Regions from separate parts of the Rubrivivax gelatinosus IL144 genome, predicted to be linked through region 1. Evidence: riboswitches for the same ligand, from Rfam matches in the RefSeq annotation. Region 1 holds a riboswitch; the other holds the start of a gene.
The links. Region 1 has a riboswitch for cobalamin ahead of RGE_RS07385 (TonB-dependent receptor domain-containing protein). Riboswitches for the same ligand answer to the same signal wherever they lie in the genome.

Region 1 (4,390 bases):
ACAGCCGTAGTTGTAGGCCGGGTCCTCGGGGCAGAAGCTGCGGTCGGGCTGGTAGCCGATCAGGTTCTTGACCTTGTTGTGGAACACCGTCAGGCCGGCGCGGTCGCCGTCGGCGGCCCACTCGACGCCGAACTCGACGCTGCGGCCGCGTTCGGGCTTGATGTCCGCGACGCCGTAGCCGGGATACAGCAGGTCGTTGAACGACGGCGCGCGGAAGCTGTTGCCGGCCAGCGCGCGCAGCCGCCATGCCGGCGTCAGGGCGAAGCTGGCGCCCAGGCGGCCGGTGGTCTCGGCACCGTAGTCGGAACTGTCGTCGCGGCGCAGGTCGGCCTGCCAGGAGAAGCGGCCGGCGGTGCCTGTCCAGGACAGCACGCCGATGTCGGTGTCGCGGTCGCCGCGGTAGCTGTTGGTCTTGGCCTTCTCTTCCAGGCGTTCGATGGCGGCGACCAGCTGGCCGGCGACGCCGGTCTCCCAGGCGATCTGGGCCAGCGCGTGGTCGCGCGTCGTGCGGTAGCGATCGACGACGGCCTTGCCGCTGCGCGAGTCGTCGACCGCCCGGTCCAGGCGCATCGTCGCGACCAGGCCCGGCGCGAGCGTGCCGCGCCAGTCGAGCGCTGTGGCGTCGACGTCGAGCTTGTCGCGGAAGTCGGGCGTGTTGTCGGGGGCGTAGGTCGGCGGCGCGTACTCGGTGCTGTCGATCTGCGTTTCCAGGCGGCTGCGCAGCAGTGACAGGCCGATGCGGTGGCCCGGCGCCGGCGTGAAGCCGATGCGCGCCTGGCCGCTGTCGCGCGTGTAGCCGTCGTGGTCGGCGTTGTAGTTGCCGTACGGGTCGCCGGGACGCATCGCGTTGCCGCCGTCGTCGTGCTCCTGGGCCAGCGACGCGGCGATGTCCCAGGCGCCCTGCGTGGCGCTGACGCCGGCCGACAGCTCGCGTGCGCCGCGGCTGCCGAACGCGGTGGCGGCGTCGAACCGCAGGCCGGCGTCGGCGCGGCGCGTGACGATGTTGATCACGCCGCCGACGGCGTCGGCACCGTAGAGGCTGGAGCCCGGGCCGCGCAGCACCTCGACGCGTTCGATCTGCGCCAGCGGCAGCGCCTGGATCGACGGATCGGCCAGCGTCGCCGAGCCGACGCGCACGCCGTCGACGAGCACGACGGTCTGGCTGCCCGAGGAGCCGCGGATCATCACCGAGGTGGCGGCACCGGGGCCACCATTGCGCGAGATCTGCACGCCGGCCTGCTCACGCAGCAGGTCGGCCAGCGAGCCGGCGCTGGATGCGCGCAGCGCGTCGCCGTCGATCACGACGACGTCGGCAGCCAGACGCGAGACGGCCAGCGGCTCGCGCGAGCCGGTGATGACGATGGTTTCGGAAGATTGCGCCGCCGCGGTGGCGGCGACAACGCAGGAAGCGACCGCGACGACGGAACGGCGGTCGAAGATGGTGACGAACAAGACGGCCTCCAGCCGCACACCCCGTGCGGACAGTGATGAAGCAGCCACCGTCCGTGGACACGCGCGCAGAAGCGGACCTCGGCCCCGAGGTCGCGAACGGACTGCGGGCCGAAGCTCGTGCGCGCCGCCCACCGCGACGCCGGCATCCCTGGCATCGGGCCGGTATCCGGGCTCGCGAGTGCCGGTCCGACGGCGTGTGCCGTGGACCGAAGCCGTCAGCGCCTTCCCAGTCCTCGAAGGACCAGTGGCCGCAATGCTGACCGCACCTCGCCGACCGTTGCGGGGGCAGCGCCGGAATTGCCGCGCGTCCTGGACGCGCCGCGCACCGGCTTCCCGTTCAACCCTCCGACACCTGCCGTGCAAGAGGGCACCTGATGCAAGCGGGGCGGAGTCTAGCACCGCCGCCCCGGCAAGCGGCACGCCCGAGCGCCGCACCGGCGCACCCCGGCGATGCGGGGGGTGCCGCCTATAATCACGCTTTACCACCTGGGCGCACGCTCACGCGCTGCTGCCCCACGCGACATGACCAAGTTCGTCTTCGTCACCGGCGGCGTGGTGTCCTCCCTCGGCAAGGGAATCGCGGCAGCCTCGCTGGCGGCGATCCTCGAGTCGCGAGGTCTGAAGGTCACCCTGATCAAGCTGGATCCGTACCTCAACGTCGACCCGGGCACGATGAGCCCGTTCCAGCACGGCGAGGTGTTCGTCACCGACGACGGCGCCGAGACCGACCTGGATCTCGGCCACTACGAGCGTTTCATCACCACCCGGATGAAGCGCACGAACAACTTCACCACCGGCCAGATCTACAAGAGCGTGCTCGAGAAGGAGCGCCGCGGCGACTATCTGGGCAAGACGGTGCAGGTGATCCCGCACGTCACCAACGAGATCCAGGACTACGTGCGCCGCGGTGCGGTCGACGTCGACGTCGCGATCGTCGAGATCGGCGGCACGGTCGGCGACATCGAGTCGCTGCCCTTCCTCGAAGCCGTGCGCCAGCTGAGCCTGAAGCTCGGCCCGGCGAACACCGCCTTCGTGCACCTGACCTACGTGCCCTGGATCGCCGCCGCCGGCGAACTGAAGACCAAGCCGACGCAGCACACGGTCCAGAAGCTGCGCGAGATCGGCATCCAGCCCGACGCGCTGCTGTGCCGCGCCGACCGCCGCATCCCCGACGACGAGCGCGAGAAGATCAGCCTGTTCACCAACGTGCCGCAGCACGGCGTGATCTCGATGCCCGACGTCGACACCATCTACAAGGTGCCGCGCGTACTGCACGAGCAGGGCCTGGACGAGCTGATCTGCATGAAGCTGCAGCTGCTGACCAAGCCCGCCGACCTGCGCCGATGGGACACGCTGGTGCAGGAAGTCGAGCACCCGCAGGCGCGCGTGACGATCGCGATGTGCGGCAAGTACACCGACCTGTCGGACTCGTACAAGTCGCTCAACGAGGCGCTGCGCCACGCCGGCATCCACAACCACGCCAAGGTCGACATCGAGTACGTCGATGCCGAGACGCTGGACGAGCACAACGTCTCGCAGCTCGCGCAGTACGACGCGATCCTGGTGCCGGGCGGCTTCGGCAAGCGTGGCATCGAGGGCAAGATCCTGGCCGCCAAGTTCGCCCGCGAGCACCGCCTGCCCTACCTCGGCATCTGCCTGGGCATGCAGGTCGCGACGATCGAGTACGCGCGCCACGTCGCCGGCCTGACCGACGCCAACAGCACCGAGTTCGAGCCGCAGACCGCCCACCCGGTGATCGCCCTGATCGAGGAATGGCAGGACCGCGACGGCTCGATCCAGAAGCGCAGCGCCAGCTCCGACCTTGGCGGCACGATGCGCCTGGGCGCGCAGAGCTCGGACGTCAAGCCGGGCACGCTGGCCTACCAGATCTACGGCCCGGTCGTCACCGAACGCCACCGCCACCGCTACGAAGCCAACGTCAACTATCTCGACCAGCTGCAGGCCGCCGGCCTCGTCATCAGCGCGCTGACCCAGCGCGAGCAGCTCACCGAGATCGTCGAACTGCCGCAGTCGCAGCACCCGTGGTTCATGGGCGTGCAGTTCCACCCCGAGTTCAAGAGCACGCCCTGGGGCGGGCACCCGCTCTTCTCCAGCTACGTCAAGGCGGCGCTGGAACACCAGGCGCGCCGCGCCGAACCCGTCCGTAAGGCCGTCGCATGAAGCTCTGCGGTTACGACGTCGGCCTCGACCGGCCGTTCTTCCTGATCTCCGGCCCCTGCGTCGTCGAAAGCGAGCAGCTGCAGATGGACGTCGCCGGGCGGCTGAAGGAGATCACCTCGGCGCTGGGCATCCCGTTCATCTTCAAGTCTAGCTACGACAAGGCCAACCGCTCCAGCGGCAGCTCCTTCCGCGGCCCGGGCATGGAGCGCGGGCTGGAGATCCTGGCCAAGGTGCGCCGCGAGATCGGCGTGCCGGTGCTGACCGACGTGCACACCGAAGCCGAGGTGCCGCTGGTGGCGGCCGCGGTCGACATGCTGCAGACGCCGGCTTTCCTGTGCCGCCAGACCGATTTCATCCGCGCCGTCGCCCAGTGCGGCAAGCCGGTGAACATCAAGAAGGGCCAGTTCCTCGCTCCGCACGACATGAAGAACGTCATCGACAAGGCCCGCGCCGCAGCGCGCGAGAAAGGCCTGGCCGAGGACCTGTTCACCGTCTGCGAACGCGGCGCGAGCTTCGGCTACAACAACCTCGTCTCCGACATGCGCAGCCTGGCGATCATGCGCGAGACCGGCGCGCCGGTGGTCTTCGACGCCACGCACAGCGTGCAGCTGCCGGGCGGCCAGGGCACCAGCTCGGGCGGCCAGCGCGAGTTCGTGCCGGTGCTGTCGCGCGCGGCGGTCGGCGTCGGCGTCGCGGGGCTCTTCATGGAGACGCACCCGGACCCGGCCAACGCGATGTCCGACGGCCCGAACGCGGT
Region 2 (4,390 bases), 1.8 Mb from region 1:
AGTCGAACTCGTCGTGGTCGTGATCCTCTTCTTCGTCGTGGTGGGTGCGGCGGGCGTCGATGCTGTCCTCGACGGCGCGGCCCAGGCCCAGCAGCACGTCGGGCGCCAGGCGCCCGTGCTGCGCTGCGAGCAGCTTGACGGCAGCCGGCGCGCCGGCGCGCACCTGGGCCTCGACGGCGGCCAGCGCCGCGGCGTCGAGCACGTCGGTCTTGTTCAGCACGACGAGGTCGGCGGTGGCGAGCTGGTCGGCGAAGAGCTCGGCCAGCGGCGACTCGTGGTCGAGGTTGTCGTCGGCGCGGCGCTGCAGGTCGACGGCCTGCGGGTCGTCGGCGAACCGGCCTTCGGCCACCGCCGGCGCGTCGACGACGGTGACGACGGCGTCCACCGTGAAGGCGTGGCGCAGCGTCGGCCACTGGAAGGCCTGCACCAGCGGCTTGGGCAGCGCCAGGCCCGAGGTCTCGATGACGAGGTGGTCGATGCGATCGCGGCGTTCGGCCAGACGCTCCATCACCGGCGCGAACTCCTCCTGCACGGTGCAGCACAAACAGCCGTTGGCGAGTTCGACGAGGTTGCCGTCGTCGCGGCCTTCTTCGTCGCAGCCGATGCCGCAGCCGCGCAGCAGCTCGCCGTCGATGCCGAGTTCGCCGAACTCGTTGACGATGACGGCGATGCGGCGGCCGCCGGCGTTCGTCAGCAGGTGGCGCAGCAGCGTCGTCTTGCCGGCCCCGAGGAAGCCGGTGACGATGGTCGCGGGGATCTTGTGCATGGGTTCAGTCCTCGATGCCGCGCTGCGCGGGCACGCCGGCGTCGTAGTGGTGTTTCAGCTTCGTCATCTCGGTGACCGTGTCGGCGGCCTCGATCAGCTCCGGCGGCGCGCCGCGCCCGGTCAGCAGCACGTTGACCTGCGGCGGGCGCGCGCGCAGGCAGGCGAGCAGCTCGTCCAGCGGGATCCAGCCGTAGCGCAGCGGCGCCATCACCTCGTCGAGCACGACGAGGAAGTGCGCGCCCGACAGCACCGTGTCGCGCACACGGTGCCAGCCGGCCAGCGCCAGCTCGGCGGAGTGGCCGAGGTCGCGGCTCTTCCAGCTGAAGCCGTCGCCCAGGCCCTCGATCGGGATGCCCAGTTGCTCGAACAGCCGGTGCTCGCCGAAACGTGCCGAGGGCACTTTCATGAACTGGAAGATCTTCACCGCCTTGCCGCGGCCGTGGGCGCGCAGCGCCAGGCCGAAGGCGGCGGTGCTCTTGCCCTTGCCCGGCCCGGTGTGCACGATCACCAGCCCCCGGCGTTCGCCCTGAGGGCGCGGCTTGTCGCGATCGAACGGGGGCGTTTCGATCTGCATGGCACCAGCCCGTCAGGCGGCGGCGGTGAGCCGCTCGTCCAGGCAGGCGCGCGCCCAGCCGGCTTCGCGCCAGCGGCGCACGGCGCGCACGATCAGCAGCGTGAACACCGGCTCCAGCGCCACCAGCACGAGGTAGGACGAAGCGAAACGCGCCCAGTCGGCGAACGGCGTCGCTTCCTGGCCGATGGCGAGCCAGAAGCCGACCATCGCCGTGACGCCGGCGTAGTAGGCGGCGTCCAGGCGCAGCACCGTGGCGACACGCGCTTCGCTGACCTGCGCGGCCGACAGCCGGCGGCCGATGCCGAAGTGCACCGCGGTGAGCGGCACGACCAGCGACAGCGTGTTCACCGCCAGGTGCACCAGGTCCTGCGGCTCGAACAGCAGGCCTTGCAGCAGCAAGCCGAGCGCGAAGCCGAACAGCGTCGGCAGATAGCCCAGCAGCAGGTAGATCGGCATCGCGCCGATGAAGTGCAGCTCCGACGGGCCGACGGCCATGTGGAAGGACTGCATGAACAGCGAGAAGAACACCGCCGCGAGCGCCGTGCGCAGCCACAGCGCCGGGCGCTTGGCGAGCGCGGGCAGGTGCGCCAGCAGCACGCCGCTGGCGGCGACGTTGGCAGCGAGGATCTTGGTCTGGGCGAGGACGCCGGGTTCGATGTGCATCGGGTGCTCCTGGGTCGAGACGGCGCGACGACGGCCGCCCGCCGCCGCACGAAGCGGCTCGGGCGCGGCGACACGGCACGCGCGGGAGGGGGAGGGCTCGGAAACGAAAGACGGGTTCGACGCGCCCGGCCGCTTCCCCGCGGCGTGCGCTACACGGCGCGCCGCTCGCGCGGCACGCCACCTCGTTGGCCGGTATCCGGGCTGGCGGACCTGTCCGTGACGCCTTCCCGGTGGCGACGCTGGTGCGCCGCCGTCCCAGTGGCCGTGTCACGGGCCGGAAGGGCCGGCACGAGGCCGTCTTTCCGTCCGCTTACCGTTGCGGGGGCAGCTCAGGTTGGGGCTCGCACCGTGACGGCCTCGCCCTTCCTGATTCCCGTTGAACTGCCTCGGCGGAGAGCCTCGGCGAGCACCAACGCGGCGCATGATACAGGTCAGGTCCCGCGACGGGGCTGCCGACGGCGCTGGTTATGATTCCGGCCGTTGGTGCTCGCGCCCACCCTCCGGTGGATGCAGTTCAACGGGAATCAGGGAGGGGCCACAGGCCCCCAACCTGAGCTGCCCCCGCAACGGTAAGCGGACGGGGCCTCACCGGCCCCAGCTCGTGTCGAAGCCACTGGGAGTCGTCTCCTGGGAAGGACACACGGGTCGTCTCCGTCAGCCCGGATACCGGCCAACGAGGTGGCGCGCCGCGCGAGCGGCTCGCCGTAAGGCGCCAGGCTGCGGGGAAGCGGCCAGGGCGCGTACGCCGGTATTCCCATGTCTTCCAACGCGCCGGAGCTCCGGCCCGACGCTGCCACGCCTTGCGCCTGGGGCGACGCCGAAGCGGCGTTCTACGCCCGCAGCATCGTGCGCAGCGGCTATGCCCGCGCCGTGCTGCCGCTGCTGCCGCGCGCGCTGCCCGATCTGCTCGACATCGGCGCCGGCAACGGCGTGCTCAGCCGCCGCATGCTGGCGCCGGGGGCGCGCTGGCACGCCGTCGAACCGCAAGCCGAGATGCAGCGCCGGCTGCAGGCGCTGCGCCCGGCGCTGGCCGCACGCGGCATCCGGCTCGAACTCTCGCCGGTCGACTGGACGCAGCTGGACCCCGCCGTCGCCGCCGACACGCTGCTGGCCGCGCACCTGCCGCCGGCGCAGCGTGAGCCCGCCGCCTTCCACGACGCGATGGCCGCACGCTGGCGCCGCTGCATGGCCTGGGTCGTGCCGGCGCAGGCCGGGCCGGCGACGTTCTGCCTGGCCGGTGTGCTGACGCCCGAGCTGCACGGTGCCGACACGCGCCCGGTCTTCGAGCGTGTGCTCGCCGCGCTGGGCCCCGGGCGCGCGCCGCAGGCGCTGCACTTCGCCGACTGGCGCTACGAGGTGTGTTTCGAGTCGCTGGCCGCGGCCCAGGCGCACGTCATCGAACGCCTGCGGCTGCCGCCCGGCGACGAACGCCGGCCGCAGGTGCTGGCCCAGGTCGCCGCCTCGGCGCGGCCCGGCCGTCGCGGCCTGCGCCTGGGCTGCGCCAAACGCAGCGCGGTGCTGCTCTGGCGCCGCGATTGACCCTGTTTTCCCTCCCTCCAAAAGAAGAGACGAAGAAGATGAAGCCACAGGAAAGATCACCGTCGCGCCGCTGGCGCCCCGTCGTGCTGGCGCTGGCGCTGCCGGCCGTCGCGCAGGCCCAGAGCGAGGCCGTCGAGACGGTGCAGATCACCGCCGAACGCCGCGTCGTCACCGCGACGCGCGCCGCCGAGGACCCGCTGGACCTGCCGTTCAGCACCTACGCCGTCGGCCGCGACGAGATGGACGCCGTCGGCGCGCGCACGCTCGAGGACGCGCTGCGCGCGGTGCCCGGGCTGCAGCACGGCACCCAGGGCAACTACTTCACGCGTTTCGAGACCCGCGGCCTGCGCGACACCCAGGACGTGCTGGTGCTGATCGACGGCGTGCCGCTGCGCCTGCTGCAGGGCAATGCCGACCTGACGCTGGTCGCGCCCGACCTGCTGGAACGCATCGAGTTCATCAAGGGCCCGGCTTCGGCGCTGTACGGCCGCAACGCGATCGGCGGCGTCGTGCAGATGTTCATCGAGCCCGAGGCCGAAGGCGGCAGCGCGCGCGCGACGCTGGGCAGCTTCGGCCGCCGCGACCTCGGCCTGCGCCAGCGCTGGGACGGCGAACGCGGCCACCTGTCGGTGGGCGCGGCCTACAGCCGCGTCGACGGCTTCCAGGACGGCACGCCGCGTGACCAGGCCACCGCCAGCGTCGGCGGCGAGCTGGCGATGACACGCGACTGGGCCAGCAGCGTGCAGCTCTTCTCCAGCCAGGTGAACGCCAAACGCGGCTCGATCGTGCCGCTGAAGGACGGCCACCCGATGTTCGGCATAGCCCCGGAAGACAACTACGGCATCCCC

Region 2: another riboswitch for cobalamin. It lies ahead of RGE_RS21755 (energy-coupling factor ABC transporter permease); the one in region 1 lies ahead of RGE_RS07385 (TonB-dependent receptor domain-containing protein).

Annotation. Positions count from the first base shown of each region.
Region 1 is NC_017075.1:1,543,857-1,548,246, reverse strand. Features, by position in the region: gene RGE_RS07385 (TonB-dependent receptor domain-containing protein) at 1-1,452, opposite strand, end outside; cobalamin riboswitch at 1,593-1,842, opposite strand; gene RGE_RS07380 (CTP synthase) at 1,975-3,633, shown strand; gene kdsA (3-deoxy-8-phosphooctulonate synthase) at 3,630-4,390, shown strand, end outside.
Region 2 is NC_017075.1:4,770,858-4,775,247, forward strand. Features, by position in the region: gene cobW (cobalamin biosynthesis protein CobW) at 1-766, opposite strand, end outside; gene cobO (cob(I)yrinic acid a,c-diamide adenosyltransferase) at 771-1,340, opposite strand; gene RGE_RS21755 (energy-coupling factor ABC transporter permease) at 1,353-2,003, opposite strand; cobalamin riboswitch at 2,174-2,432, opposite strand; cobalamin riboswitch at 2,468-2,692, shown strand; gene RGE_RS21760 (class I SAM-dependent methyltransferase) at 2,760-3,542, shown strand; gene RGE_RS21765 (TonB-dependent receptor) at 3,581-4,390, shown strand, end outside.